Regions from separate parts of the Pantoea sp. X-Soil-YNGN-785 genome, predicted to be linked through region 3. Evidence: predicted binding sites of a transcription regulator. Region 3 holds the regulator's gene; each other region holds the start of a gene.

The links. Region 3 encodes PurR, which represses purine synthesis genes. Its sites were predicted from a motif close to CANGCAAACGTTTGCNTG; they were not measured.
Region 1: the regulator PurR is predicted to act here: its motif matches at 3,103-3,120, upstream of tusA (sulfurtransferase TusA).
Region 2: the regulator PurR is predicted to act here: its motif matches at 3,083-3,100, upstream of rbsD (D-ribose pyranase).
Region 4: the regulator PurR is predicted to act here: its motif matches at 2,409-2,426, upstream of purH (bifunctional phosphoribosylaminoimidazolecarboxamide formyltransferase/IMP cyclohydrolase).

Annotation. Positions count from the first base shown of each region.
Region 1 covers NZ_AP035942.1:3,711,069-3,718,614, forward strand. Annotated here, with positions in the region: gene AC6I8E_RS17340 (lysoplasmalogenase) at 1-371, shown strand, start outside; gene AC6I8E_RS17345 (zinc/cadmium/mercury/lead-transporting ATPase) at 465-2,741, shown strand; gene tusA (sulfurtransferase TusA) at 2,794-3,045, opposite strand; gene AC6I8E_RS17355 (7-cyano-7-deazaguanine/7-aminomethyl-7-deazaguanine transporter) at 3,250-3,915, shown strand; gene AC6I8E_RS17360 (DcrB family lipoprotein) at 4,033-4,587, shown strand; gene iolE (myo-inosose-2 dehydratase) at 4,637-5,533, opposite strand; gene iolG (bifunctional inositol 2-dehydrogenase/D-chiro-inositol 1-dehydrogenase) at 5,581-6,591, opposite strand; gene iolD (3D-(3,5/4)-trihydroxycyclohexane-1,2-dione acylhydrolase (decyclizing)) at 6,654-7,546, opposite strand, start outside.
Region 2 covers NZ_AP035942.1:3,957,593-3,965,138, forward strand. Annotated here, with positions in the region: gene rbsB (ribose ABC transporter substrate-binding protein RbsB) at 1-141, opposite strand, end outside; gene rbsC (ribose ABC transporter permease) at 167-1,138, opposite strand; gene rbsA (ribose ABC transporter ATP-binding protein RbsA) at 1,135-2,643, opposite strand; gene rbsD (D-ribose pyranase) at 2,651-3,070, opposite strand; gene AC6I8E_RS18490 (YgiW/YdeI family stress tolerance OB fold protein) at 3,253-3,660, opposite strand; gene qseB (quorum sensing response regulator transcription factor QseB) at 3,823-4,494, shown strand; gene qseC (quorum sensing histidine kinase QseC) at 4,482-5,837, shown strand; gene kup (low affinity potassium transporter Kup) at 5,853-7,546, opposite strand, start outside.
Region 3 covers NZ_AP035942.1:1,814,143-1,821,688, forward strand. Annotated here, with positions in the region: gene AC6I8E_RS08395 (MATE family efflux transporter) at 1-100, opposite strand, end outside; gene AC6I8E_RS08400 (riboflavin synthase) at 303-962, shown strand; gene cfa (cyclopropane fatty acyl phospholipid synthase) at 1,291-2,439, opposite strand; gene punC (purine nucleoside transporter PunC) at 2,750-3,952, opposite strand; gene punR (DNA-binding transcriptional activator PunR) at 4,060-4,965, shown strand; gene purR (HTH-type transcriptional repressor PurR) at 4,962-5,987, opposite strand; gene cydH (cytochrome bd-I oxidase subunit CydH) at 6,269-6,358, shown strand; gene AC6I8E_RS08430 (C40 family peptidase) at 6,406-7,215, opposite strand.
Region 4 covers NZ_AP035942.1:253,958-261,503, forward strand. Annotated here, with positions in the region: gene purD (phosphoribosylamine--glycine ligase) at 1-654, opposite strand, end outside; gene purH (bifunctional phosphoribosylaminoimidazolecarboxamide formyltransferase/IMP cyclohydrolase) at 674-2,263, opposite strand; rRNA gene AC6I8E_RS01135 (16S ribosomal RNA) at 2,895-4,434, shown strand; tRNA gene AC6I8E_RS01140 (tRNA-Glu) at 4,521-4,596, shown strand; rRNA gene AC6I8E_RS01145 (23S ribosomal RNA) at 4,809-7,546, shown strand, end outside.

The DNA.
Region 1 (7,546 bases), 1.9 Mb from region 3:
ACCTGCTCTATACGCTCTGCTTCGCCGCCAGCATGACCATGACCTTCTTCTGGCCGATTCCGCTGACGCTGCTCATCATCGGTGCTGCTCTGATTGGCATCATCTGGAGCCGACTGGAGGATCTGCGCTGGCCTGTCTGCACCTTTATTGGCATGACGGTAGTGATGACCTGGATAGCGACCGAGCAGTACTTTTTCCGTCCGACCGATTACAGCTTCTCGATCATGGTCGGTGCCGGTCTGCTGCTGCTCGCCAACGCGGTCTGGTTTATCTCGCACTATCGTCGTCGCTTCAGCGCTGACAGCGCGATTGTGGCCGCCTGCTACTTTGCCGGTCACTTTATGATCGTGCGTTCACTGTGGGTCGTCTGAGAAATTAGTCTTGACTCTGGAGTTCACTCCAGAGTGTAGGATAAGGGATGAGCAACGTTGCTCATCCCGCGACTCTTACACTCCGGAGGTCATATGCATCAACATCACGCCTGTGGCTGTGGCAAACCGCGTGCCAGCCACGCCGCAGCAAAACCGCTGTGCCAGGTTCGTCAGGCCCGTCCACTCTCCCTTTCTATTCATGCTGCTACGCCCGTGACGGCGGATACGGCAGGCTGCTGCTGTGACTGCAACAGCAGCCCTGGCAATGAGGCCGACACTGCTGAGGAAAGCGACCGGCGAGGTGCCTGGCCCTTTAGCTGGCAGGTCAGCGGCATGGATTGCCCGGGCTGCGCCCGCACCATTGAAACCGCCGTCCGCCAGGTAAAAGGCGTGACCGATGCCCGCGTGCTGTTCAGCAGCGAGAAGCTGGTGGTTAACGCTGACAACGATGTACAAAGCGCCGTTGAACAGGCGGTAAAAAAAGCCGGTTTCCGGCTTGCTACACCTTCGGAGACGCCGTCCGCAAGCTCGCTCTGGCAGCAGAACCGGATACTGATTTTACTGGCGCTGCTGGCGCTTGCCAGCAGCGTTCTCAGCCAGTTCGCGCCCGTCTGGGGCGATCGGCTGTTTGTGCTGACCACCATGGTCGGCCTGGTTCCGGTCGCGCGCGGTGCCTGGCAGCGTCTGCGCAGCGGATCGCCTTTTACCATTGAGACATTAATGACGCTGGCGTCGGCAGGCGCGTTGATCATTGGCGCGCATGCAGAAGCCGCCATGGTGCTGGTGCTGTTTCAACTGGGCGAACAGCTGGAAAGCTATGCCGCGTCCAAGGCACGCAGCGGCGTCACCAGCCTGATGGCGTTGCGGCCTGAATCAGCGATTCGCCTGGAACAGGGCAAGCGCAGTGAGGTGCCGCTGGCGGCGCTGCAACCGGGTGATGTGATTGAAGTCGCGGCGGGCAGCCGTTTGCCGGTCGATGGCTGTTTAATCAGCCCGCTCGCCAGTTTCGATGAGAGCGCGCTGACCGGTGAGTCATTACCAGTCACCCGCGCCAGCGGTGAACAAATCCTGGCCGGGGCCACCAGCATCGACCGGCTGGTGACGCTGGAAGTGGTGTCAAAACCCGGTGAAAGCGCGATTGACCGTATCCTGCAGCTGATTGAGGAAGCAGAAACGCACCGTGCGCCGGTTGAACGCTTTATCGATCAGTTCAGCAGCATCTATACGCCGCTGGTGATGCTGCTGTCGCTGCTGGTGATGGTCGTGCCACCCCTGCTCTTCGCAGGCGACTGGCAGCCGTGGATCTACAAAGGACTGACCCTGCTGCTGATTGGCTGCCCCTGTGCGCTGGTGATCTCTGTGCCAGCCGCGATTACCTCCGGGCTGGCTGCGGCGGCGCGTCAGGGTGCACTGATTAAAGGTGGTGCGGCGCTGGAACGCCTGAGTTCGCTGCGCAGGATGGCCTTTGATAAAACCGGCACCCTGACGCTGGGTAAGCCCCAGCTGACGCAGATCCTGCGGTTTGGCACAGCCAGCGAGTCAGAGATGCTGGCGTTAAGCGCTGCGGCGGAACAGGGTGCGACCCATCCGCTGGCCAGCGCTATCGTGGCGGCCGCGCAGGCGCGTGATCTGGTCATTCCTGACGCGCAGGATCAGCAGGTGCAGGCGGGACGCGGCATCAGTGCGCGGGTCTCAGGCCAGCAGATTCAGCTGCTGACGCCCGGCCATACGCCCGGCCTGACGCCGCAGCAAAGCGCGCAGATTGCGCAGCAGGAAGCCGAAGGTGAAACCCTGGTGGTACTGATGCGCGATGGCGAGGCGCTCGGTGCGCTGGCCCTGCGCGATCAGCTGCGCGACGATGCCGTGGAGGCGTTAAAAGCGCTGAAAAAGCTGGGCATTGAGAGCCTGATGCTGACCGGCGATAACCCGCGCGCGGCAGCAACCATTGCCCGCCAGCTCGATATTGATTATCGCGCCAGCCTGCTGCCCGCCGATAAGGTGGCGGCCATCCGTGAACTGAGTCAGCAGCAGCCGCTGGCGATGATCGGAGATGGCATTAACGACGCCCCGGCGATGAGAGCGGCGACGCTGGGCATTGCGATGGGCAGCGGCACCGATGTCGCGCTGGAAGCGGCCGATGCGGCCCTGACGCGGAATCAGCTCAGCAACCTGGCCCCGATGATTGCGCTGGCGCGTCGTACGCGGCGCATCATCCGCCAGAATATCGGCATTGCGCTGGGGCTGAAGGCGATTTTCCTGGTCACCACCCTGCTGGGTCTGACCGGACTCTGGCTGGCGGTGCTGGCAGATTCCGGTGCGACCGCGCTGGTCACCGCCAACGCGCTGCGGTTACTGCGGCGCCGTGACTGAGTAAAAGGCTCTGTCTGAAGAGTAGGGTTAACGGCGGCCTGAACGGCTGCTGTTAACCCGCCATACCTTTGCGGATCAGAAACTGATAGGGCAGCGTGTCGGTCTGCTGTGCCAGCAGGCCATGTTCCATGAAGCGGCAGAAGCCGGGAATATCGCGGGTCGTCGCCGGATCATCGGCAATAATCAGTAACGTCTCGCCATCCTGCAGGCTGCGTACGGTTTTGCGCACCATCATCACCGGCTCCGGGCAACGCAGGCCACGGGCGTCCAGCTGATGGTCGGCAGAGGAAAAAGCATCGCTCATAATCAACTCGGTTCAGGTAAGGGGCGCTCATTCTAGCGCGTGCTGGCGGTGAAGCAAGGCGATAACGATTGCGTTAAAATTAACCATTGCATAAAAAGCACAACGCGGTAATATGCCGCCGCTTTTTGCTCATAAAACTGCCAGGCGCTGCCCGAACGGCGTCCCGCAATGGGTTCCCTCACCCCAACATTAAAAAGGTTGAATATGCTCGCATTTTCTTCACGTCAGCGCATGCATGCGCTTTTCTGGTTATCGCTGTTTCACCTGCTGGTGATCACCTCCAGTAACTACCTGGTTCAGTTGCCGATCTCTGTCTTTGGCTTCCACACCACCTGGGGTGCGTTCAGCTTTCCGTTTATCTTCCTGGCGACCGATCTCACCGTGCGTATTTTTGGCGCACCGCTGGCCCGACGCATTATTCTGGCCGTGATGATCCCGGCGCTATTTATCTCTTACGCTGTCTCGGCGCTGTTCTATCAGGGTGAATGGCAGGGCTGGCAGGCGCTGGAAGTGATGAACCTGTTTGTTGCCCGTATCGCCTGCGCCAGCTTTATGGCTTATGCACTGGGTCAGATCCTCGACGTTCATGTATTTAACCGTCTGCGTCGTCTGCCTCAGTGGTGGATAGCACCCGGCTGCGCCATGTTCCTGGGGAATATCAGCGATACGCTGGCTTTCTTCTTTATCGCCTTCTATAAAAGCCCCGATGCGTTTATGGCGCAGCACTGGGTCGAGATCGCCCTGGTGGATTACAGCTTCAAGGTGCTGATCTGCATGGTCTTCTTCCTGCCCGCCTACGGCGTGCTGCTCAATGCCGCGCTAAAACGTCTGGCTGAACGCCAGACCGCCCGCCAGGTCAATTTCGGCTAAGAACTTATATAATTTCCGCCATTACCCGCTAAGATCTTCTGACAATCATCAGGTTGCGTTTGCAACCTGATTCCTGTTGTATTAATGCCTGACTGGAAACTTAAAAAAGGGATTCTGATGCGCAACCTGGTGAAATATGTAGGAATGGGTTTACTGGTACTTGGCCTGGCGGCCTGTGACCAGAAGAAAGATGAAGCGGCGAACGACAATGGCGTCAGCGCCAGTCAGTCGGCGCAGACCGTCACGCTGATGGATGGCAAACTGAGCTTCTCACTGCCACCAGGCATGTCAGATAAAAGCGGTAAACTGGGTTCGCAGACCACGAACATGCACGTTTATGCGGATGAAACCGGAGCCCGCGCCATTATTGTGATTGCCGGTGACCCGACCAATGACGGGCTGGATGTGCTGTCGAAGCGCATGGAACAGCAGCAGCGCAACCGCGATCCGCAGCTGCAGGTGGTGTCGAACAAATCTGTGACGCTAAAAGATCAGCCCGCTCAGCAGCTGGATACCGTGATTTCTGCCAACAACCAGACTTCATGGTCTTCCGTGGTTCTGGCAAAAGTGGATGGCAAACTGGTGACGCTGCAGATTACGCTGCCAGGCGATAATCAGCAGCAGGCCCAGAGCGATGCTGACAGCATTGTGAAAAGCATTACGCTGAAGTAAAACAAAAGGCGGGCTTCCCACAGGGAAGCCCGCCTTTATTCAGAGCACGTTATAACCCTGTATTTTCCCGAATATATTTCCGCGCTTTCACCGCATACTCAAACGGATTGGCCAGCGCCGGATCCTGCTCCGCTTCCACCACCATCCAGCCTTTGTAGCCGTAATCGTCCAGGATTTTAAACACTGGCTTAAAGTCGATCACGCCATCGCCCGGCACGGTAAAGGTGCCCTTTTTTACCCCTTCCAGGAACGAGAGATGATTCTCGCGTACCTCAGCCACTACTTCATCACGCACATCCTTGAGATGCACGTGGAAGATGCGCGGCAGATATTTTTCCAGTACCGCCAGCATCTTCTGCTGGGAGCCTTCGGAGTAGTAGACGTGGCCGGTGTCATAGAGCAAACCAACCTGCTCGTCGGTCATCGCCATAAACCGGTCGATCTCTTCAGTGGTCTGAATGCCGGTGCCCATGTGGTGATGCAGTGTCACGCGCATCCCCTTCTCTGCTGCGATGCGAGCCAGTTCGTTGTAGCCTTCTGCGGTTAACCGCCACTCTTCATCGCTGAAAATCGCTTTCTCTTCAAACACTGCCAGCGTGGTGCCCTGAATACTTTTACTCTGCTCAGAACAGCCAATCACCCGCGCGCCCATCGCATGCAGGAAGTTCATATGCTCGATGAACTGTTCGATGGTTTTCTCTTTGTCGCCGTTGGCAAAAAAGGTGCTGAACCAGGCGTTGCAGATTTCGATGCCGCGAATATCGAGCATCGGTTTCAGAATCGCCGGATCGCGCGGATATTTGCTGCCCACTTCACTGCCGGTAAAGCCCGCCAGCGCCATCTCACTGACGGTCTGCTGGAAGGTGTTCTCACTGCCAAGATCCGGCATGTCATCGTTGGTCCAGCCGATCGGCGCGATCGCCAGTTTTACGTTCTCTTTGTTCATCTTCTTATTCCCGGATGGAGAGCGGCCAGGCCGCAGAGAGAGCTAAATCAGTTATAGAAAGCAGGACGCGGCGGCATCTCTACCGGCTCAATCGCACCACTGTTCTGCGCTTTGATGCAGGCATCGGCGGCCACGGAGGCGGCGAAGCCATCCCAGGCAGAAGGACCGGTAAGCTGACCCGCTTTGATGTCGTTGATAAACGCCTGCAGCTCAACGTCATACGCCTCGATAAAACGATCTTTCCAGTCCACCAGAATGGTGTTCGACAGGCGGGCATCTTTGCGCAGCTGCACCGAAGAAGGCTCTGGCAGGCGGGCAATCCCCTCTTCACCGACCACTTCACACTGAATGTCATAGCCGTAAGCGCAGTTAACGAAAATCTCGACGTCAATGCGCACCCCTTTGTGGGTTTCGAACAGGACGATCTGCGGGTCTTTCAGCTGACCGTGGGACTTTGACGTCACACGAGGGAAGATCACCTGCACCGTTTTATAGTCGTCGTTTGTCAGCCAGCGCAGCACATCCAGCTCGTGGATCAGTGTGTTGGTGATCGCCATTGGCGTGGTGTAGTTTTCTGGCACGGTCGGGTTACGGTGCGCGCAGTGCAGCATCAGCGGCTCACCGATATCGCCATCGGTGATCACTTTTTTCAGGGCGCGGTAGCCCGCATCGTAAGGGCGCATAAAGCCAACCTGCACCAGGCGTTTACCCGCCTGAATCTCTGCATCCACCACCCGGCGGCAGCCCTCGGCGCTCATCGCCAGCGGTTTTTCACAGAAGACCGGTTTACCGGCGGCAATCGCCGCTAAGGTGAACTCTTCGTGGGTCGGATCCCATGAGGTGACCAGCACCGCATCGACGTTGGGTGACTGAATCACATCGTGGCCATTTTCGAACACCTCCGCCTCAATGTTCAGGCGTTGCAGTGCGGCCCGCGCGCCGTCGACATTGATGTCAGAGACGGCAACCACCTGCGCACCCTGCAGCACATGGCTGCAGCGGCGAATATGTTCCTGACCAATTGCACCTGTACCGATGACGCCAAGTTTCAAAGTCATAATTACACCTGTGTAGGGTTCGTACGGAGAAGAGGAAAACGGGCCGCAGCACGGCCCAGAAATTAATATTTGCGCGCCTGATCCAGATGGCTGTTGAGCTTGTCCGCCACCGCCTGAGCGCGTTCGGTTTTCGACGCCTGCGCCACGCCGACGTGCCACCAGCTGAAATATTTGTGGATCATGGTCTTTGGCAGCACTTTGATGTCGATAAGGGTGGAGACGGTCTGGGTGCGCGCATCTTCCAGCGCCGCTTTAAGCTGTTCCAGGCTGGTGACGCGATAAGTTTTGCAGCCATAACCGGCAGCAATGGCCGCGAAATCGACCGGAATAAAGCCGCCGTCCAGCCTGCCGCTTTCCGCGTTACGGAAACGGAACTCGGTGGTGAAGCTGTCCATACCGTGTTCCATCTGCAGGTTGTTGATACAGCCATTAGTCATGTTATCCAGCAGCACGACGTTGATCTTCGCCCCTTCCTGAATCGAGGTGACCAGCTCAGAGTGCAGCATCATAAAGGAGCCATCGCCGACCAGCGCATAGACCTCGCGCTGCGGCTGCGCCAGTTTTGCACCCAGCGCGGCATTGACTTCATAGCCCATGCAGGAGTAGCCATATTCGACGTGGTAAGCGTTGTAATCTTTGGTGCGCCAGACGCGCTGCAGGTCGCCCGGCAGGCTGCCTGCGGCGGCTACCACGACCGCATCTTTCGGCAGCTGCTCGTTTAAGGTGCCAAGCACGCTGCTTTGCGTCAGCAGTGACTGAGTCAGGCGGTTAAATTCTGCGAACACCGCTTCGCGGTCGAGATGGTCAGCTATCTCCGGCACAAAGTCGCCATCGTGATATTCCACCTGATAGACGCGCTGCGTCTCTTTCAGCAGCTGGCTCTGCGCCTGCTCAATCTGGCTGCCCCAGTCATTACTGTAGTGCTGTGAGGCCAGTGCAGCGGTGAGCGCGGTCA
Region 2 (7,546 bases), 1.8 Mb from region 3:
TTCTTTCTGAGCACCCTCTTTTAGAGAAACAAAGAACGGGTTGTTGAGGGTTGAAACCACCAGCGCGATGGTATCTTTTGCCATGGCGCTGGTACTGAGCGTTGCGCCGAGGATCATGGCCAGTGCGGTTAACTTTTTCATCTTATTATCCTGTGTAAGGTCAGAGTTATTTACTGCTTTTATTATCCACCAGCACCGCCAGCAGGATGACCACCGCTTTAACGATCATCTGGTAGTACGAAGAGACGCCCATCAGGTTCAGGCCGTTGTTCAGGAAGCCGAGGATCAGCGCGCCAATCAGGGTGCCGAAAATACGGCCTTTACCGCCAGCCAGGCTGGTTCCGCCCAGCACGACCGCAGCAATTGCATCCAGCTCATAGCCGGTACCCGCTGTCGGCTGTGCTGATGAGAGACGCGCCACTTCAATGGTGCCCGCCAGCGCTGCCAGCATGCCGCTCAGTGAATAGACGATGATTTTGACGCGATTCACATTGATGCCGGAGAGACGCGTTGCCGCTTCGTTACCGCCAAGCGCATAGATGTAGCGACCCAGACGCGTGTGCTGCAGCATGTACCAGGCGGCGATAAAGACCAGCGCCATCAGCCAGACCGGCGCAGGGATACCCAGCGGGCGACCAATACCAAACCAGCCCAGCAGATCGGCATTGGCACTGAAACCGGTGTTAATCGGGCTGCCGTCGGTGTAGACCATGGTCACACCGCGCAGCAGCAGCATCATGACCAGCGTGGCGATAAAGGCCTGCACCTTACCGCGCGCCACAATAGTCCCGGTCAGGGCACCGATTGCCGCACCCAGAGCCAGCGAAGCCGCCACCGCGACCAGAGCATTGACCTCCATGCCCACCAGCGATGCACCCACTGCGCCCGTCAGAGCCAGCAGCGATCCCACCGAGAGGTCGATACCTGAAGTCAGGATCACCAGCGTCATCCCGACCGCCATAATGGCGTTAACCGAGGTCTGCTGCAGAATGTTGAACAGGTTCGCCACGGTAAAGAAGTTCGGGCTCTGGCTGGCCACCACGGCGATCAGCACCATCAGCGCAATCAGCGACTTCTGTTCCAGCAGCCAGCTTTTGCTAAACCAGCGACGGCTGGCCGGTAAAGTTTGGGTCGTCATACCACTAAATCCTCGCTGTGTTGCTTGCCTACGGCGGCTGCCATCAGGCTTTCCTGAGTGGCGTCTTCACGGGTAAATTCGCCGCTGATACGGCCTTCATGCATCACCAGAATTCGATCGCTCATGCCCAGCACTTCCGGCATTTCCGAGGAGACCAGGATGATGCTCAGCCCTTCGGCTTTAAACTGGTTAATCAGTTGGTAGATCTCTTTCTTCGCACCGACATCCACACCGCGGGTCGGTTCGTCCAGAATCAGCACGTTAGGGCGGGTCATCAGACCGCGGGCAATCGCCACTTTCTGCTGGTTGCCGCCTGAAAGCAGGCCAATCGGCTGCTCCATAGAAGGCGTTTTCACGTTGAACAGCCGGATAAAATCGCCTACCGCCAGCTGCTCTGCCGCATGTTTCAGCGTGCCGCTGCCGTGACTGAAATAGCCTAACGCCGTCAGCGACATGTTCTCTTTCACTGACATGCCCAGCACCAGACCATCACGCTTACGATCTTCCGAGATGTAGACGATACCGTTAGCCAGCCCGTCCTGCGGCGAACGCGTCACCACTTCCCGTCCATTAAGCCACATTGCACCTTCACGACGCGGCAGCGCGCCGTAGAGCACCTTCATCAGTTCGGTGCGGCCCGCGCCCATCAGACCCGAGATGCCAAGGATTTCGCCTTTGCGCAGACTGAAGCTGACGTTCTCCACGCCCGGCCCGCTGACGTTCTCCACTTTGAGCCGCACGTCGCCTGGCGCCTGATCAAGATGCGGATATTGATCTTCCAGCTTACGTCCGACCATCATCTCGATCAGACTCTCTTCGGTCAGCTCGCTGACCGGACGTTCAGCAATAAACTGACCGTCGCGGAATACCGTGACGTCATCGCAGATCTCAAAGATCTCTTTCATGCGATGCGAGATATAGACGATGCCGCAGCCCTGCGCTTTCAGTTCGTTGATCACCCGGAACAGCGACAGCGTTTCGGTATCGGTCAGCGCATCGGTCGGCTCATCCATGATGATGACCTGCGACTCAAAGCTCAGCACTTTGGCGATTTCGACCATCTGCTGATCGCCAATCGACAAATCGCCCACCAGCTTGTGGCTGTTGAAGCGCAGATTGAGCCTTTTGAGCAGCGCATCGGCTTCGGCATACATACGCGGCCACTGGATACGGCCAAAACGCCCCACATATTCGCGACCGAGAAAAATATTCTCCGCCACGGTTAACTGAGGGATCAGGTTCAGCTCCTGATGGATGATGCCAATGCCCGCTTCCTGTGACGCTTTCGGTCCACTGAAACGGGTCTCTTTGCCGAGCCAGCGCAGCGTACCGGCATCATATTGATAGATCCCGGTCAGCACTTTCATCATGGTGGACTTGCCTGCGCCGTTCTCGCCCACCAGCGCCATCACGCGTCCTGCACGGACATTCAGCGACGCCCCCTTCAGGGCTTTTACGCCCGGAAAGGATTTTTCAATGCCGTCGAGTTGCAGTAAAGGTTGCATAGCGGCCTCAGAAGGTCACACCGGCGCTGAGGATGACATTCGCAAACGGAGAGCACTCTCCGCTCCGAATGACCGCCTGACTACGCTGCGTTTGTTGTTTGAATTGTTCATGACTGGTGTAGCTGATGGTGATGCGATTCCCCTGGTGCTGTTGCAAGGCTTCGAGCACGGCGACAAGCGCGCTATGAAGGTGCGGATTATGCTGCTTAATCTCCTCCGCGATCAGGGCGCTCTCTACCTGCATCTCCAGTGCGACAGCATTAACCACCTGCATAAAATCGGGCGTACCCGGCGTGAGCGCTAAGTCGATGCGCTGCGGTCCAGCCGGAATCGGCAAGCCAGCATCGGCAATCGTCAGCGTATCCGTGTGTCCCAGGCGGGCAATCACATGTGAGAGTTCAGCGTTTAACAGGCGACCTTTTTTCATTTTTTTACTCCACAGCGAAACGTTTCGCTGTCTGGAGTGTATGAAAAGCCGCCATCAACTCAACCGGCAAAGAAGAAATCTGTGATCGCTATCGAAACGTTTCGCTCACGCGGGAGGAAATTTGCATTAAGGCGGGGAAGGGGACGCAAAAAGGGCCGTGAATGCGGCCCGGCAGGAGGGAATTAAGGCAGTTTCTTAACCTGCTTAACATCCATCTCAATGCTGTTGAAATCTTTATCCAGTTCACCCGTCAGCTCAACGTTATCTTTGGGCGTGATGGTCTGGCCGTTCCAGTGCTTGTGGTCGATTTCAACTTTCATAGTGCCCGTCTGGTCGCGGAACAGATAATCTTCCTTGCCGATCTGTTTTTCCAGCTTGCCGCGTACGGTGATCCAGCTGTCATCTTTCATCTCTTCAGCCTGCTTCACGGTCACCACACTGGTGTGATCGGCACTGAAGCCGCCCTGACCGGATGCTGACGGCGTCTGTGCGGCTGGCGCACTGGGATCAACAAATCCGCCCTGCTGTGCAGCGAAAACCGGGGCGGAAGCCAGCATAACGACGGCCAAAATTGCAGCGTGCTTTTTCATGGTGTACCCCTTTCTCAGTGGTGTTTTCGGTTTGAATACGCCCAGTTGACCACAGAGTTCTTAACAGCTTCTTAAGCGTGAAAAATAAGCCATTTTCGCCGAAATCAGCTGTACAGTGAGGAAGTTGCTTCGTATAAAACGCTATCGGAACAGGGAGACGTGATGCGTATTTTACTGATTGAAGACGATCGCTTAATTGGCGACGGTATCAAAGCGGGGCTGAGTAAACTGGGCTTCAGCGTTGACTGGTTTACGTCTAGTGAGGCGGGCTGTAACGCGCTGGAGGCCGCGCCCTGGGATGCGGTGATCCTGGACCTTTCTCTGCCTGAGCGGGATGGACTCGATATCCTGCGGCAGTGGCGGCAGCAGGGAAATGATGTGCCGGTCCTGATACTGACTGCCCGCGATGCGCTCGATCAGCGGGTTGAAGGCCTGCAGATGGGAGCCGATGACTATCTGTGCAAGCCCTTTGCCTTAACCGAAGTGGCCGCGCGCTTACAGGCGCTAATCCGCCGCCGTCACGGTCAGCTGCAGCCCGAACTCCGTCACGGTAACGTGGTACTGATCCCCGGCAGTCACAGTGTGATGCGCGAGGGCGAGACGATTGAGCTGAAAAGCCGTGAACTGGCGCTGCTGGAACTCTTTATGCGCAACCCGGGCCGGGTGCTGACGCGCAGCCAGCTGGAAGATAAGCTCTACAGCTGGGATGCCGACGTCTCCAGCAACGCGGTAGAAGTGCATATCCATCATCTGCGTAAAAAGCTGGGCAGCGCGTTTATCCGCACGCTGCACGGCGTCGGTTATACCCTGGGAGCCGCTGAATGCGATCAATGAGCCTGTTTCTGCGGCTGGGCCTCGGTTTCGTGCTGCTGCTCGGCCTCTGCTGGGCCAGTGCCAGCCTGAGTGCCTGGCATCAGACCCGTGAAACCCTTGATGAGCTGTTTGATACCCAGCAGATGCTGCTGGCCAAGCGCCTGCTGACGCTGGATTTCTCTTCGCTGGACAACACCACATTGCCCCGAACCAAAGCGATGCTGCGGCACCATCGTGGCGATCAGGATGACGATGCCCTGGCCTTTGCTGTCTTCACACGTGACGGCAGGCAGGTGATGAATGATGGCGATAATGGCCGCTATCTGCCGTTTGAGGCGGACTATCAGGGATTTCATGAAGGACAGCTCACCAATGATGACGATCGCTGGCGGTTTGTCTGGCTGACCACGCCGGATCAAAAGTTCCGGGTAGTCGTCGGTCAGGAGTTGGAATACCGCGACGACATAACACAGGATCTGATGAAAGCCAGTATGCTGCCCTGGCTGATCGCGCTGCCGTTTATGCTGCTGTTGCTCATCGGACTGGTCTGGTCTGAACTGCGACCGCTGAAGACGCTGGCGCAGCAGCTGGCACAGCGCGCGCCTGATGACGATACGCCGCTGCAGGCAGACCGCGTGCCGAAAGAGGTACAGCCGCTGATGATGGCGCTCAATGGCCTGTTCAGCCGCATCAGCGCCATGATGCAGCGTGAACGTCGCTTTACCTCCGATGCCGCACATGAGCTGCGCAGTCCGCTGGCCGCTCTGCAGGTGCAAAGCGAAGTGATCCAGCTGACGTCGGATGACGAAGTGATGCGAACCCATGCGCTGCAACAGCTGGATGCCGGCATTGCACGCGCTACGCGGCTGGTGGATCAGCTGCTGACGCTTTCGCGGGTTGAAGCCGATGATGCACGCAGCGCCTTCGAACCGGTGGTGCTGAAACGCACGGTGCAGGAGACGATCGCCGCACAATTGCCGCTGGCCGATAAAACCGGCGTCACCCTGCGGCTGCACGCGGAGGCCGATCCGCAGATTCAGGGTCATCCACTGTTACTGTCACTGCTGGTGCGGAATCTGCTGGATAACGCCATTCGCTATACGCCTGCGGGCAGCGAAGTCGATGTGCGGTTGCAGGCAAACAGCCTGTCGGTAGAGGATAACGGTGAGGGTCTGAGTGCTGCCGACCTGCAACGGCTCGGTGAGCGTTTCTGGCGACCGCCAGGTCAGGAGAAGAGCGGGAGCGGGCTGGGATTATCGATAGTGCGTAATATTGCCCAGTTGCATGGGATGCAGGTTACGTTCAGCCAGCGACCCGGCGGCGGCTTGTGCGTCACGCTACGCTGGTCAGCGCCCGCCCCGTAAGGCGGGCGCTGCCAATCAAATCTCGACCTGGGTGCCCAGCTCAATCACGCGGTTTGGCGGGATCTCAAACTGGTCTGGCGCACGGAGCGCATTGCGCTGCAACGCCAGGAAGAGTTTGCCGCGCAGGCGCAGATACCACGGCCGTTTGCCGATGATCAGCGACTCATGCGACATAAAGAACGAGGTCTCCATCATGCGGCAGTTAAGTCCTTCCAGCCCGCAACGGTGGAAAATCTCCTCAACGTTTGGCGTCTCACGCCAGCCATAGCTTGCCACCACCCGCCAGAAGGTCGGCGACAGCTGCTCAATGGTGACACGACGCACGTTGTGCACGTAAGGTGCATCTTCAGTACGCAACGTCAGCAGCACGACCCGCTCATGCAACACTTTGTTGTGCTTGAGGTTGTGCAGCATGGCAAACGGAATCACATTCAGGGCACGCGACATATAGACCGCCGTGCCCGGCACGCGAACCGGTGGCGATTTCTCCAGCGACGCGATCATCGCCTCCAGGGAGTTACCATGTTCGTGCATACGGCGCAGCAGACGGAAACGTTCGCTTTTCCACGTCGTCATAATGATAAACATCACCAGACCGAGACAGAGCGGCAGCCAGCCACCTGAGAAGATTTTTACCAGGTTGGCGGTAAACAGCGGCACGTCGATGCAGAGCATCAGCACCAGGATGACGGCGACCGCCAGCTTATTCCAGTGCCAGTTTTTAACCGCCACCGTGCAGGAGAGCATTGCCGTCAGCACCATGGTGCCGGTCACCGCAATACCGTAGGCCGCAGCCAGATTACTTGAATGCTCAAAGCTGATAATCACAATCAGCACGGCGAAGTAGAGCACCCAGTTGATCACCGGAATATAAATCTGGCCCGATTCGCGCTCAGAAGTGTGGATGATACGCATCCCTGGCAGATAACCCAGTCGCACCGCCTGACGCGTCAGCGAGAAGACACCGGAGATCACCGCCTGTGAAGCGATAACGGTGGCCAGTGTTGCCAGAATCAGCATCGGGATCAGCGCCCAGTCCGGGGCCAGCAGGAAGAAGGGGTTTTTAATTGCTTTAGGATCGCTGAGTAACAGCGCGCCCTGACCAAAGTAGTTCAGCACCAGCGACGGCAGCACCACCGAAAACCAGGCCAGCCGAATCGGCACTTTACCGAAGTGACCCATATCGGCATAAAGCGCCTCGACCCCGGTAATCGCCAGTACAACTGCACCGAGGGCGAAGAACGAAACGGACTTATAGTGCAGGAAGAATTCCACCGCATAGGCAGGATTCAGCGCATGCAGTACGTCCGGGTTCCGCATGATGCCCATGACACCCAGGATCGCCAGCACCAGAAACCAGACCAGCATTACCGGCGCGAAGAGTTTGCCCACCATACCGGTGCCATGCTTCTGAATGGCAAACAGCAGCGTCAGCACCGCAATCGACATCGGCACAATAAAGGGATCCAGCGACGGCGCGGCAATCTCAAGGCCTTCGATGGCGGACATCACCGAAATGGCTGGCGTGATTACCACCTCTCCATAGAAGAAGCTGCCACCAATCAGGCCCATGATCACCAGCACCGCCGTGGCGCGTGCACCGGTATGGCGACCTGCCAGCGACATCAGGGTCAGAATCCCGCCTTCCCCGGCGTTGTCGGCGCGCATCACATAACTGATGTACTTCAGTGAGACCACCAGCACCAGCA
Region 3 (7,546 bases):
TGGTATCCACAAATCCCATTGCGGTTTGGGCCACCTGAGCAAGGATGACCGGAATCGCAAGGGCCAGCAATTGACGCGCTTCTGTTAAATACTTCTGCACGTTAACACCTGACTTATTAAATGAATTAAAAGGGCAGAAAAGCCCGGGGAATAGCGCGAACCAGTGTAACCGGGGTAACAGAATTCGCCAATCTTTGTCACACAATGCGTTTTGAACCCCATTAATGGGGTGAGGTGGGCTGAAATCTATCAGCCTACCGGAGCTGTGATAAACTAGCGTAAACTTCGCAGAGGCAAAGACTATGTTTACCGGTATTGTGCAGGGCACCGCAGAAATCGTGTCCATTGAAGAAAAAGAACTGTTTCGTACCCACACTGTCCGACTGCCGGAAGAGCTCCTGCCGGGACTGGCGCTGGGCGCATCCGTAGCCCATAACGGGTGCTGCCTGACCGTAACGGCAATCGAAGGTGACCGCGTCAGTTTCGATTTAATTAAAGAGACATTGCGCGTGACTAACCTTGGTGATTTACGCCAGGGCGATGTGGTGAATATTGAGCGTGCAGCGAAATTCAGCGACGAAATAGGCGGTCATCTGATGTCAGGTCATATTATGACCACCGCTGAAATCTGCAAGATTATCCAGTCAGAACACAATCGCGAAGTCTGGTTTAAAATCCAGGATCCGATGCAGATGAAATATATTCTGCATAAAGGTTTCGTCGGCATCGACGGCATAAGCCTGACGGTAGGTGATGTGACGAAGACCAAATTCTGCGTCTATCTGATTCCGGAAACGCTGGAGCGTACGACTCTGGGCGCGAAGACCTTTGGCGACCGGGTCAACATTGAGATCGATCCGCACACACAGGCAATCGTAGAGACCGTTGAGCGGGTGTTAGCCCAGCGCGATGCCGCGGCGGCAATGAGTATGCTGACCGGCCAGCCTGCCGCCGAGAGTTAATAACCCGCAAAGACTGCTGGAAAGCCAAATCGTGTGATTCTGGCAGCAGTATAATAGCCCGAAGCGCAGGGAACACAGTCAGAAGAGGAAAGCGTTCCGCAACTGGGACAAAAACGCCGGGAGCGTTTTTGAACAACGCAACGCGTTGGCCCGGCAACGGGCGCACCTCAGGGATGAGGTGCGTAATCGCGCGGGCCGAGCATGTCAGGGATGACGGGTTTTGCGACTTTCCGATCTGACTGTGTTCCCTATGCAGTTCCACTCTCAAAACAGGCCAGTTTTTTAAAACCTTCAGCACGGGATCACCCTCTTAACAAACTGACACTCCCTACCGCGCCACCCGTAATCCGCCCTCAACACCGCGACTGAACACAATCTGCCACAGCTGAATATCCCGCGCGCGGAAGGCGCCGGCACAGGCATTAAGATAATAGGAGAACATCCGCTTAAAGCGTTCGCCATAGTTATCAGCCAGCTCCGGCCAGGCCTGCAAAAAGCGCTCATGCCAGGCCATCAGCGTTTTGTCGTAATCGGCCCCAAAGTTATGCCAGTCTTCCAGAATAAAATGCGGCTCGCTGGCATCCGCCACGTGACGCACTGAAGGCAGGCAGCCGTTGGGGAAGATATATTTGTCGATCCAGGGATCGACACTCATATCGGTTTTAATCGCGCCAATGGTGTGAAGCAGAAAAATTCCGTCAGGCTTTAAATTACGATCAACCACATCAAAATAGGTGGCGTAATTCTTCGGCCCGACATGCTCGAACATGCCTACTGAAACGATGCGATCAAACTGCTCATTCAGATCGCGATAATCCTGCAACAGAATCGTGACGTCTAATCCACTACAGCGCTGCTGCGCCAGTTTCTGTTGTTCGGCGGAAATCGTCACGCCATGCACGTTGACGCCATAATGACGTGCGGCAAATTCCGCGAGTCCGCCCCAGCCACAGCCGATATCCAGCAGCGACATTCCAGGTTCCAGCGCTAATTTACGGCAAATCATATCCAGCTTGGCTTCCTGCGCCGTCGCCAGGGTCGTAGCTTCTTTCCAGTAGCCACAGGAATATTGCATATAGGGGTCGAGCATCAGTGAAAAGAGATCGTTACCCAGGTCGTAATGCTCTTTACCGACAATCCAGGCCCGCTTTTTCGACTGCAGATTGGTTAAGCGGGCAGCGGCAATGCGCAGCGTATCTTTAAAGTGATGCGGGAGTTGCTGATCGAGTTTATGTTTCAGCACCTGATGGAAGAAAATATCCAGCCGATCGCACTCCCACCATCCATCCATATAGCTCTCACCGAGCCCAAGCGATCCCTCCTGCAGAACACGCTTAAAAAAGCCGGGATGATTAATATGAATATCCCAGGGACGTGAACCATTAATTTCAATATCCGCTTTTTCCAGCATCTCGTGGACGATGCGATACCAATGGTTTTCTTCAGGGCTCACTGCTTCTGCATAAGATGAACTCATAGCTTTTCCACCACCTGTCCAATCTGAACCTGAACAAAGAGTAGTCAATTTCGTCAGGCATTGAGAAACGGTACGGATGACTCCGCACACCGGTTGACTGTGTGATACAGAGGACTGGACTAGCCTGCAGCAGGTCGGTCTGGGTAAGAATAACGCGCGCGAATACCGTCCCGGCAACAGGGTGCCAATCAGATTATTACGTTATTATATTGTTGATTTATTACAGATTTGTTGACCCGGATGAGTATATGCTCACGCGGGTCAATATTCAATGACTTATTGTTAGGAGGCTAACGAAAAAGTCAGTGTGTCAGTGATTATCCTGGCAGGCAGGTTGCGCGGAGGCAACAACAGTTTGTGCGCTTGCGGTACGCTGTATGACGTAACCCACCAGCGCCAGCAGAATCGTCACCGTCATCATCAGCGTAGTGGTAAACAGTGCATGCGTTAATCCGGCAGAGACTGCCAGGCTTGCAGCGAAGCAGAGTCCTAGCTGTAAAGTGTTCTGCAATGCGGCCGCTTTACCGGTGGCGTGCGGGAAGGGCGTCAGCGCACTGGAAACCACGATTGGATAGATCGCACCGTTAGCCAGCGCCATACCGCAGAACGGCACCATCAGGCTCACCAGCGTGCTGCCGCCTGACAGCGCGACGGCAAACAGCGCCAGAATGCTCAGGCTGTAAATGCCCAGCAGCCACGGTAACAGCTGAGCGCCATTAAAGCGGTTAAGAAGGGCACGACAGCCGAATCCACCAATCAAAAAGGCGAGCGTCTGGGGCACATAACTCAGGCCGATATCGGCGGGTGAAAGGCCCAGATCCGCCAGAATAAACGGCGAGCCGGTCAGCCAGGCAAAAAAACTGGCTGAACAGGCGGAGTAGACCAGCACGTTGCCGCTGTAAACCCGTGATTTCAGCAGAGTGAAAAAGCCAGGCTGGGCTCCTTTCTCGCGTGCTTCCTGGCGTACGGTGGGCAGGCGCAGCGTGGTCAGAATCAACGCCACCGCAATCAGCGTCAGCACCAGGAAAATCGAACGCCAGTGGAAATGGCCGATGAGCCAGGCACCCAGCAACGGGGCCAGCGCCGGGGAGAGCGCAACCAGCGGCATAATCGTGGCAAAGACTTTGTTAGCGCGCGCGGCAGGATAGCGATCCACTACCAGTGCCTGCCAGCTCACGGCCGCAGCACAGACGCCAATCGCCTGCACAAAGCGCAGCGCCAGCATCAGAGTGATATCATTCACCCACAGCATGCCCGCACAGCCGATGCCAAACATGGCCAGTCCGGCCAGCAGCACCGGTTTACGTCCAATGCGATCGGAAAGCGGTCCCCAGAAGAGCTGCCCACAGGCGAAACCCGCCAGAAAGAGACTCATACTGGCGCTGATCAGGCCCGGCGAGGTATTAAACGTTTGCTGCATCGCACCAAAGGCGGGCAGGTACATATCTGTGGCTAAAAAGCCGAGCATGCTCAGCAGGGCAAGGTAGGGCATAAATCCTTTATTCGACAACATCTCATTCTCATTTTTGCAGGATGAACGCGGCAGAGTGTAAAAGGTGCGTTTGCCGCTGTGAAACGGTAATATTTGCCGATTGCTGTTAAAATTTTTGAAGGCAGATTATGTGGTCAGAATATGCATTAGAGGTCGTTGACGCGGTCGCCCGCGGGGGCAGCTTCAGCGCCGCTGCTCAGGAGCTGCATCGGGTGCCCTCTGCCATCAGCTACACGGTGCGTCAGCTGGAGAACTGGCTGGCAGTGCCGCTGTTCGAACGCCAGCATCGCGAAGTGGTGCTGACGCCAGCAGGCGAACATTTTGTTCGGGAAGGGCGCAGCGTCATCAAAAAAATGCTTGCCACCCGGCGTCAGTGTCAGCAGCTGGCCAACGGCTGGCGCGGGCAGCTCAGCATTGCCGTTGACCGCATCGCCAAACCTCAACGCACCCGGCAGCTGGTCAAAGACTTCTATCGCCACTTCCCCGATATGGAACTGATCATCAGCTATGAAGTCTTTAACGGCGTCTGGGATGCACTGGCCGACGGTCGGGTGGAAGTTGCGATTGGGGCCACCCAGGCGATTCCGGTAGGCGGACGGTTTGCATTTCGAGATATGGGTACGCTCAACTGGCGCTGCGTGGTCGCGCCCGATCATCCTCTGACTCAGGCGAACCAGATCGATGATGACACGCTGCGTAGCTGGCCGTCACTGGTGCTGGAAGATACATCACGCGCACTGCCGCGTCGTATGACATGGACGCTGGATAACCAGCGCAGGCTGGTGGTGCCGGAGTGGCAAACCGGACTGGAGTGCGTGCAGGCAGGCTTGTGTGTGGCGATGGTGCCGGGTCATCTGGCCAGACCACTGCTCGACAGCGGCGAGCTGGTCGAACTGACGCTGCCGGTGGCATTTCCGGATAGCCCCTGTTGCGTCAGCTGGGCAGAAGATCGCGCATCACCGGCGACAGGCTGGTTGCTCAGCTATCTGGGTGATGCGCAAACGCTTAATCAGGAGTGGTTAAGCGAGGATTAGCGGCGATAGTCGCGGAACGGACCATCTGCCACTGAACGGCGCTCAATCAGCGTCGGATGGACTTCAATCGTTTGTGACACTTCGCGCTTACTGGTGATGCGGTCAAGCAGCATATCCAGCGCTTTCTCACCCAGCTGGGCTTTTGGCTGATGCACCGTGGTCAGGGCAGGGGCGAAATAGCGGGCGTTGCGCACATTGTCATAGCCGATGATCGAAATATCCTGCGGTACGCGCAAACCCATCTCGTCGGCGGCGCAAATGGCCCCCATCGCCATGATGTCACCGCCGCAGAACACCGCCGTAGGGCGTTGTTTCTGTGACAGGATCTGCTGCATCGCCTGATAGCCTGACTCCGGCTCAAAGTCACCCTGTACAATCCACTCGGCACGCGGCTGAATACCCGCTTCTTCCAGCGCCTTCAGAAAACCGGCATGGCGTCCGCCGCCGGTATTGCGCTCCATCTGACCGGGGATAGCACCAATATCACGGTGTCCGCGTTCAATCAGATAACGTCCCGCCAGATAGCCGCCCTGGAAGGCGTTATCGAGAACTGTATCAGTAAAGTCGGCGCGCGATTCGCCCCAGTCCATCACCACCATCGGGATATTGCGGTTCTCTTCCAGCATCTGCAGCAGATCGTCCGGATACTCAGAGCACATCACCAGCAGACCATCGACGCGCTTCTGCGCCATCATGCTGAGATAGGCGCGCTGTTTTTGGAGATCGTTATGCGCATTACCCAAAATCAGCGTATAGCCTTTGTCAAAACAGTGGTTTTCAACCGCTTCAATAATTTCAGCGAAATAGGGCGCTTCGCTGGAGGTGGCAAGCAGGCCCAGCGTTTTGGTGTGGTTTACTTTCAGGCTGCGCGCCACAGCACTTGGCGAGTAGTGCAGTTCCTTAATTGCCTGCCAGACCGCCTCGCGTGTTTCTTCAGCGACAAAGCGGGTTTTATTGATGACGTGCGAAACGGTGGTCGTTGAGACGCCAGCGCGTTTCGCCACATCTTTAATTGTTGCCATGAAAATCGGACTCCAGTGCTTACCTAACTCTATGATAAGCGTAATGTTAAACGTTTGCGTCTGCTCAGGGTTTTTTCCGCAAAAATGCGGCTTTTCTGGCCGGTAAACAGGCCGCTGGCGGAGAAAAAACGCCAGAAAAGATGCGCAAACGGAATCAGGGTTGCGCGCGTTGCGCAACAAAGGCGGGATTCTAACAAGGCTGAACGGATAAAACGAGATTTTTACCGGACCCTGTGGGAAAATGCCATATCCCTGCAAAGTGTGTGACTAAGGAGCAAGCAATGAGTACCGATTTGAAACTGGCTTTGATGACCACTGTCGGCTGTCTGCTGATGATTGTGGCCTTTAGTTTTACTGCCATTCTGCACTAATAAAAAAAGCCGGGATTATCCCGGCTTTTTTCTGACTGTTCTGCTGCTCAGCGTATCGTTTTCGGCGTCATCACCCGACGGGCACCAATATAGTGGCGCTGCCAGTAATCTTCCCCTAATGCACTGATCTGAATATCTTTGCCGGTACGTGGCGACTGAATAAACTTGCCATCGCCCAAATAAACGCCGACGTGGTCCGCTGTGCCGCGGCCATTAATACGGAAGAAGACCAGATCGCCTTTCTCCAGCGACTCACGCTTGATCGGCGCGGCGTCACGCAGGTGATACATCTCGTTAGCGGTACGCGGGATCTTAAATTTCACCAGGTCTTTATAGGCATACCAGACCAGACCGCTGCAATCGAAACCGGTATGTGGAGAGGTGCCGCCCCACTGATAGGGTTTACCCAACTGCCCCATCAGCTTGGTCATTGCAGTCTCACGCGCCTTCTGATAGCGCTGGCGGTGGGATTTGCTCATTTTAATCGTGCCTGGCTCGCGGGTGGTGACCTCAGCGGTTTTCAGCTGGCGCTGATGCCCATAGCGTTTCTTCTCTTTATTTTTTTCTTTGCTTTTGCTGATACGGGCGGTTTTGAGCGAGGTCTTCTTAGCAGGCGTCTGATTAGCAGTGAGTTCGACTTTTTTCTGTTTTTTCGTTTTAAGTTTTTGGTCAGGGCTGAGACGAGTTTTTTTCGTCACCGTTTTTACCGGGCGACGCTTGCGGCGTTCATCGTCGCGCGCACTCTTTTTCTCTGCTTTATGCGTATTGACGTTCACCGGCGCGTGAGGCGACGCAGCGGCGATGTTGAAAAACAGTTGCGCAAAGGCCAGCATAAAAAGCGTAATGATTAAACGCATAGTCCATTAATTAGTTAAGTTGTCAGGGCCACTACGCACCGCGACAAAGTTGAGATTAATCTGATCCAGGATCAGTGCCCAGGCCATTCTAGTCCAGTTCGCTTAAAAACTGTAATGCCTTTTAATGTTAATCTTTGCAGCCCACGTGATTGCACTGAAAATGAACATTTTCAGCATGTTATACCAACGGAATTATTACGAATTATTAAACTGTTACCAGCTGTTAATACCTGAAGTTAAATGTCCTGCGCACGGGACTTAACAATGATGGTCATTTAATCGGGCAGGGAGCAAAATCTCATTTTCAGTCACGCTGTGAAGTCGCTACAAT
Region 4 (7,546 bases), 1.6 Mb from region 3:
GACACGTTTATGATCCTGGCTGGTGGCCATAGGCAGCACATTCTCGCCGTCCACCATCACGATGAAGCTGGCTTCTTCGCCATCCAGAAACTCTTCAATCACAATACGGTGTCCGGCATCGCCAAAGGCGTTACCGGCCAGCATATCCTGAACCGCATCTTCAGCTTCCTGCAGCGTCATCGCGACAATGACGCCTTTACCTGCGGCCAGGCCGTCGGCTTTGATAACAATGGGCGCGCCTTTCTCACGCAGATACGCAAGAGCAGGCTCAACGTCGGTAAAGTTCTGATACGCTGCGCTGGGGATCTGATGACGCGCCAGGAAATCTTTGGTAAAGGCTTTAGAGCCTTCCAGCTGTGCCGCGGCCTGCGTCGGACCAAAGATAGCCAGCCCCGCTTCACGGAAGGCATCTACGACGCCGATCACCAGCGGCGCTTCCGGTCCGACAATCGTCAGATCGATCTTTTCACGCTGAGCAAACTCAAGCAGAGCAGGGATGTCGGTGGCTCCGATTGCGACATTCTGCAGCGCAGGTTCTAATGCCGTGCCCGCATTACCCGGCGCGACAAATACGGTTTCCGCCAGTGGTGACTGGGCCGCTTTCCAGGCCAGAGCATGTTCACGTCCGCCGTTGCCGATTACTAAAATTTTCATCTGTTACTCTCCGAATCGATTAATGGCGGAAGTGACGCATGTCGGTGAAGATCATCGCAATGTCATGCTCATCCGCTGCCGCAATCACTTCTTCATCGCGGATGGAGCCGCCTGGCTGGATAACGCAGCTCACGCCTGCCGCGGCGGCAGCATCAATACCATCGCGGAACGGGAAGAAGGCATCTGACGCCATGGCTGAGCCTTTCACTTCCAGACCTTCATCAGCTGCTTTAATACCTGCAATTTTTGCGGAGTAGACGCGGCTCATCTGACCCGCACCAATGCCGATAGTCATGTTGTCGCGTGCATAGACAATGGCATTGGACTTAACGAACTTCGCGACTTTCCAGCAGAACAGTGCATCGCGCAGTTCCTGCCCGGTTGGCTGGCGCTTGCTGACGACACGCAGCTGGCTGGCTTCCACCATGCCAAGATCGCGATTTTGGACCAGCAGGCCGCCGTTGACGCGTTTGAAATCCAGCGCGGCGGTACGGTTCTGCCACTGGCCGCAGATCAGGACACGGACATTCTGCTTCGCAGCGGTAATTTTCAGCGCGGCTTCAGAAACGGCGGGCGCGATGATCACCTCAACAAACTGGCGGCTGATAATGGCCTGCGCCGTTGCTTCATCCAGCTCGCGGTTAAAGGCAATGATGCCGCCAAACGCGGAAGTGGGGTCGGTCTGGTAAGCACGCTCGTAGGCTGCCAGCAGATCGTCACCGGTTGCGACACCACAAGGGTTGGCATGCTTAACGATGACGCACGCGGGTTCACTGAACTCTTTCACACACTCCAGTGCCGCATCCGTGTCAGCAATATTGTTATAGGAGAGCGCTTTGCCCTGAACCTGCTGCGCGGTCGCTACTGAGGCTTCAGTGATATTCTCTTCTATATAGAAGGCAGCATCCTGATGGCTGTTCTCGCCGTAACGCATATCCTGCTTCTTGATGAAGTTCAGATTGAGCGTCCGTGGGAAACGGCCGGCGGGCTGGTTGCGTTCACCGTGATAGGCAGGCACCAGGGTACCGAAGTAGTTAGCGATCATGCTGTCATACGCGGCGGTGTGTTCGAACGCTTTAATGGCCAGATCGAAACGGGTCTCAAGCGTCAGCGCGTTCTCGTGAGCGTCCATTTCAGCAATGATGGCGTCGTAGTCGCCGCTGCTGACCACAATGGCGACATCTTTATGGTTCTTGGCAGCAGAGCGCACCATGGTCGGGCCACCGATATCGATGTTTTCCACCGCATCTTCCAGTGAACATCCTTCACGGGCGACCGTCTGTGCAAAGGGATAGAGGTTAACGACCACCATGTCGATTGGGCTGATGTCGTGCTGTGCCATGATGGCATCATCCTGGCCGCGACGACCTAAAATGCCGCCATGCACTTTCGGATGCAGGGTTTTGACGCGTCCATCCATCATTTCCGGAAAACCGGTGTAGTCAGAGACTTCAGTGACAGCCAGGCCCGCATCCGCCAGCAGGCGAGCGGTTCCACCTGTGGAGAGCAGTTCGACACCGCGATGGGAGAGCGCCTGAGCAAATTCGAGGATACCGGCTTTGTCAGAGACACTGAGCAATGCGCGGCGTACAGGACGAGGTTGTTGCATGGTGGTTTATCCCTTGGCTTTGTTTCGCGTATATAAGAGCGTTACATCAGGTTTTATCGCGGTTTTCTCTTCTATATAAGAAGAAAAGATCAAAAACCTCAGGTAACGCCCCGATAAGGGGGTCCGGAATATTGCCCGGCATTGTAGCGAAAACGTTTGCGTGATGCTCGCCTAAATTTGATTAGCCCGCTCTGTGTGGATAACATTGTGCGTAACTGCGTATAACAGCGGCTTTTGCTGTGGAATGCAGCGAACGCGCTTTTTTATGCATTTTATGGGTTGCGCCTCTGTGCGAACTCCCTATAATGCGCATCCATCAACACGGAACACCGGCAACGGGAAACGGGTTGAGAGGCACAGGAGACTGCGCCGCCGGAGAAAAACTTCTGAGAAAGAGGTTGACTCTGCAGGAGGAAAGCGTAATATACGCCACCTCGCGACAGGACGCTAACGCACTGTTCGCACTGCTCTTTAACAATTTATCAGACAATCTGTGTGGGCACTCGCAGGATTGATATCAGCGTCTTAGGACGCAACAAAATATCAAAGCCTCACGAGTGAACACATAATGAAATTCATTATGACGTTTTACAGATGAGCACCGCTTAACTTGTTTAAGCAAATCAAACTTAAATTGAAGAGTTTGATCATGGCTCAGATTGAACGCTGGCGGCAGGCCTAACACATGCAAGTCGGACGGTAGCACAGAGAGCTTGCTCTCGGGTGACGAGTGGCGGACGGGTGAGTAATGTCTGGGGATCTGCCCGATAGAGGGGGATAACCACTGGAAACGGTGGCTAATACCGCATAACGTCGCAAGACCAAAGAGGGGGACCTTCGGGCCTCTCACTATCGGATGAACCCAGATGGGATTAGCTAGTAGGCGGGGTAATGGCCCACCTAGGCGACGATCCCTAGCTGGTCTGAGAGGATGACCAGCCACACTGGAACTGAGACACGGTCCAGACTCCTACGGGAGGCAGCAGTGGGGAATATTGCACAATGGGCGCAAGCCTGATGCAGCCATGCCGCGTGTATGAAGAAGGCCTTCGGGTTGTAAAGTACTTTCAGCGGGGAGGAAGGCGGTGCGGTTAATAACCGCGTCGATTGACGTTACCCGCAGAAGAAGCACCGGCTAACTCCGTGCCAGCAGCCGCGGTAATACGGAGGGTGCAAGCGTTAATCGGAATTACTGGGCGTAAAGCGCACGCAGGCGGTCTGTTAAGTCAGATGTGAAATCCCCGGGCTTAACCTGGGAACTGCATTTGAAACTGGCAGGCTTGAGTCTTGTAGAGGGGGGTAGAATTCCAGGTGTAGCGGTGAAATGCGTAGAGATCTGGAGGAATACCGGTGGCGAAGGCGGCCCCCTGGACAAAGACTGACGCTCAGGTGCGAAAGCGTGGGGAGCAAACAGGATTAGATACCCTGGTAGTCCACGCCGTAAACGATGTCGACTTGGAGGTTGTTCCCTTGAGGAGTGGCTTCCGGAGCTAACGCGTTAAGTCGACCGCCTGGGGAGTACGGCCGCAAGGTTAAAACTCAAATGAATTGACGGGGGCCCGCACAAGCGGTGGAGCATGTGGTTTAATTCGATGCAACGCGAAGAACCTTACCTACTCTTGACATCCAGAGAACTTTCCAGAGATGGATTGGTGCCTTCGGGAACTCTGAGACAGGTGCTGCATGGCTGTCGTCAGCTCGTGTTGTGAAATGTTGGGTTAAGTCCCGCAACGAGCGCAACCCTTATCCTTTGTTGCCAGCGATTCGGTCGGGAACTCAAAGGAGACTGCCGGTGATAAACCGGAGGAAGGTGGGGATGACGTCAAGTCATCATGGCCCTTACGAGTAGGGCTACACACGTGCTACAATGGCGCATACAAAGAGAAGCGACCTCGCGAGAGCAAGCGGACCTCACAAAGTGCGTCGTAGTCCGGATCGGAGTCTGCAACTCGACTCCGTGAAGTCGGAATCGCTAGTAATCGTGGATCAGAATGCCACGGTGAATACGTTCCCGGGCCTTGTACACACCGCCCGTCACACCATGGGAGTGGGTTGCAAAAGAAGTAGGTAGCTTAACCTTCGGGAGGGCGCTTACCACTTTGTGATTCATGACTGGGGTGAAGTCGTAACAAGGTAACCGTAGGGGAACCTGCGGTTGGATCACCTCCTTACATGAAGATACCTTCCGGCGCAGTGTCCACACAGATTGTCTGATAGAAAATAACGAGCAAAGTGTCTTTCGAAGACAGACTTAATTGTCCCCTTCGTCTAGAGGCCCAGGACACCGCCCTTTCACGGCGGTAACAGGGGTTCGAATCCCCTAGGGGACGCCAAAGCTTGGTGACAGGTGAAAGATGTTACCCACATATCTTAAAGATGACTTACGAGTCATGTTTAAGATATTGCTCTTTAACAATCCGGAACAAGCTGAAAATTGAAACGACGTGTCGTTTTCATTCTCCGTAATAAGAATGAAAAATACGATGCGTTCGAGTCTCTCAAATGCTTGCAGCTCGCAGCGTTGAAAAACGCCTGTGGGTTGTGAGGTTAAGCGACTAAGCGTACACGGTGGATGCCCAGGCAGTCAGAGGCGATGAAGGACGTGCTAATCTGCGTAAAGCGACGGTAAGGTGATATGAACCGCTACAGCCGTCGATGTCCGAATGGGGAAACCCGGTGCACTCTGTGCATCATTGCAGCATGAATACATAGTGCTGCAAGGCGAACCGGGGGAACTGAAACATCTAAGTACCCCGAGGAAAAGAAATCAACCGAGATTCCCCCAGTAGCGGCGAGCGAACGGGGAGCAGCCCAGAGCCTGAATCAGCATGTGTGTTAGTGGAAGCGTCTGGAAAGTCGCAGGGTACAGGGTGATACTCCCGTACACAAAAGCGCATATGCTGTGAGCTCGATGAGTAAGGCGGGACACGTGGTATCCTGTCTGAATATGGGGGGACCATCCTCCAAGGCTAAATACTCCTGACTGACCGATAGTGAACCAGTACCGTGAGGGAAAGGCGAAAAGAACCCCGGCGAGGGGAGTGAAACAGAACCTGAAACCGTGTACGTACAAGCAGTGGGAGCCTTCTTTATGGGGGTGACTGCGTACCTTTTGTATAATGGGTCAGCGACTTATATTCTGTAGCAAGGTTAACCGTATAGGGGAGCCGCAGGGAAACCGAGTCTTAACTGGGCGTTAAGTTGCAGGGTATAGACCCGAAACCCGGTGATCTAGCCATGGGCAGGTTGAAGGTTGGGTAACACTAACTGGAGGACCGAACCGACTAATGTTGAAAAATTAGCGGATGACCTGTGGCTGGGGGTGAAAGGCCAATCAAACCGGGAGATAGCTGGTTCTCCCCGAAAGCTATTTAGGTAGCGCCTCGTGAACTCATCTTCGGGGGTAGAGCACTGTTTCGGCTAGGGGGCCATCCCGGCTTACCAACCCGATGCAAACTGCGAATACCGAAGAATGTTATCACGGGAGACACACGGCGGGTGCTAACGTCCGTCGTGAAGAGGGAAACAACCCAGACCGCCAGCTAAGGTCCCAAAGTCATGGTTAAGTGGGAAACGATGTGGGAAGGCACAGACAGCCAGGATGTTGGCTTAGAAGCAGCCATCATTTAAAGAAAGCGTAATAGCTCACTGGTCGAGTCGGCCTGCGCGGAAGATGTAACGGGGCTAAACCATGCACCGAAGCTGCGGCAGCGACACTATGTGTTGTTGGGTAGGGGAGCGTTCTGTAAGCCGTTGAAGGTGTGCTGTGAGGCATGCTGGAGGTATCAGAAGTGCGAATGCTGACATAAGTAACGATAAAGCGGGTGAAAAGCCCGCTCGCCGGAAGACCAAGGGTTCCTGTTCAACGTTAATCGGAGCAGGGTGAGTCGACCCCTAAGGCGAGGCCGAAAGGCGTAGTCGATGGGAAACAGGTTAATATTCCTGTACTCGGTGTTACTGCGAAGGGGGGACGGAGAAGGCTATATCAGCCGGGCGACGGTTGTCCCGGTTTAAGCGTGTAGGCGGAGGGTCCAGGTAAATCCGGTCCCTTATTAACGCTGAGGCGTGACGACGAGGCACTACGGTGCTGAAGTGATAAATGCCCTGCTTCCAGGAAAAGCCTCTAAGCATCAGGTAACACAGAATCGTACCCCAAACCGACACAGGTGGTCAGGTAGAGAATACCAAGGCGCTTGAGAGAACTCGGGTGAAGGAACTAGGCAAAATGGTGCCGTAACTTCGGGAGAAGGCACGCTGGCGCGTAGGTGGAGGGATTTACTCCCCGAGCCGAAGCCAGTCGAAGATACCAGCTGGCTGCAACTGTTTATTAAAAACACAGCACTGTGCAAACACGAAAGTGGACGTATACGGTGTGACGCCTGCCCGGTGCCGGAAGGTTAATTGATGGGGTTATCCGCAAGGAGAAGCTCTTGATCGAAGCCCCGGTAAACGGCGGCCGTAACTATAACGGTCCTAAGGTAGCGAAATTCCTTGTCGGGTAAGTTCCGACCTGCACGAATGGCGTAATGATGGCCAGGCTGTCTCCACCCGAGACTCAGTGAAATTGAACTCGCTGTGAAGATGCAGTGTACCCGCGGCAAGACGGAAAGACCCCGTGAACCTTTACTACAGCTTGACACTGAACATTGAGCCTTGATGTGTAGGATAGGTGGGAGGCTTTGAAGCGCGGACGCCAGTCTGCGTGGAGCCAACCTTGAAATACCACCCTTTAATGTTTGATGTTCTAACGTAGGCCCGTGATCCGGGCTGCGGACAGTGTCTGGTGGGTAGTTTGACTGGGGCGGTCTCCTCCTAAAGAGTAACGGAGGAGCACGAAGGTCAGCTAATCACGGTCGGACATCGTGAGGTTAGTGCAATGGCATAAGCTGGCTTGACTGCGAGAGTGACGGCTCGAGCAGGTGCGAAAGCAGGTCATAGTGATCCGGTGGTTCTGAATGGAAGGGCCATCGCTCAACGGATAAAAGGTACTCCGGGGATAACAGGCTGATACCGCCCAAGAGTTCATATCGACGGCGGTGTTTGGCACCTCGATGTCGGCTCATCACATCCTGGGGCTGAAGTAGGTCCCAAGGGTACGGCTGTTCGCCGTTTAAAGTGGTACGCGAGCTGGGTTTAGAACGTCGTGAGACAGTTCGGTCCCTATCTGCCGTGGGCGCTGGAGAATTGAGGGGGGTTGCTCCTAGTACGAGAGGACCGGAGTGAACGCACCACTGGTGTTCGGGTTGTCATGCCAATGGCATTGCCCGGTAGCTAAGTGCGGAA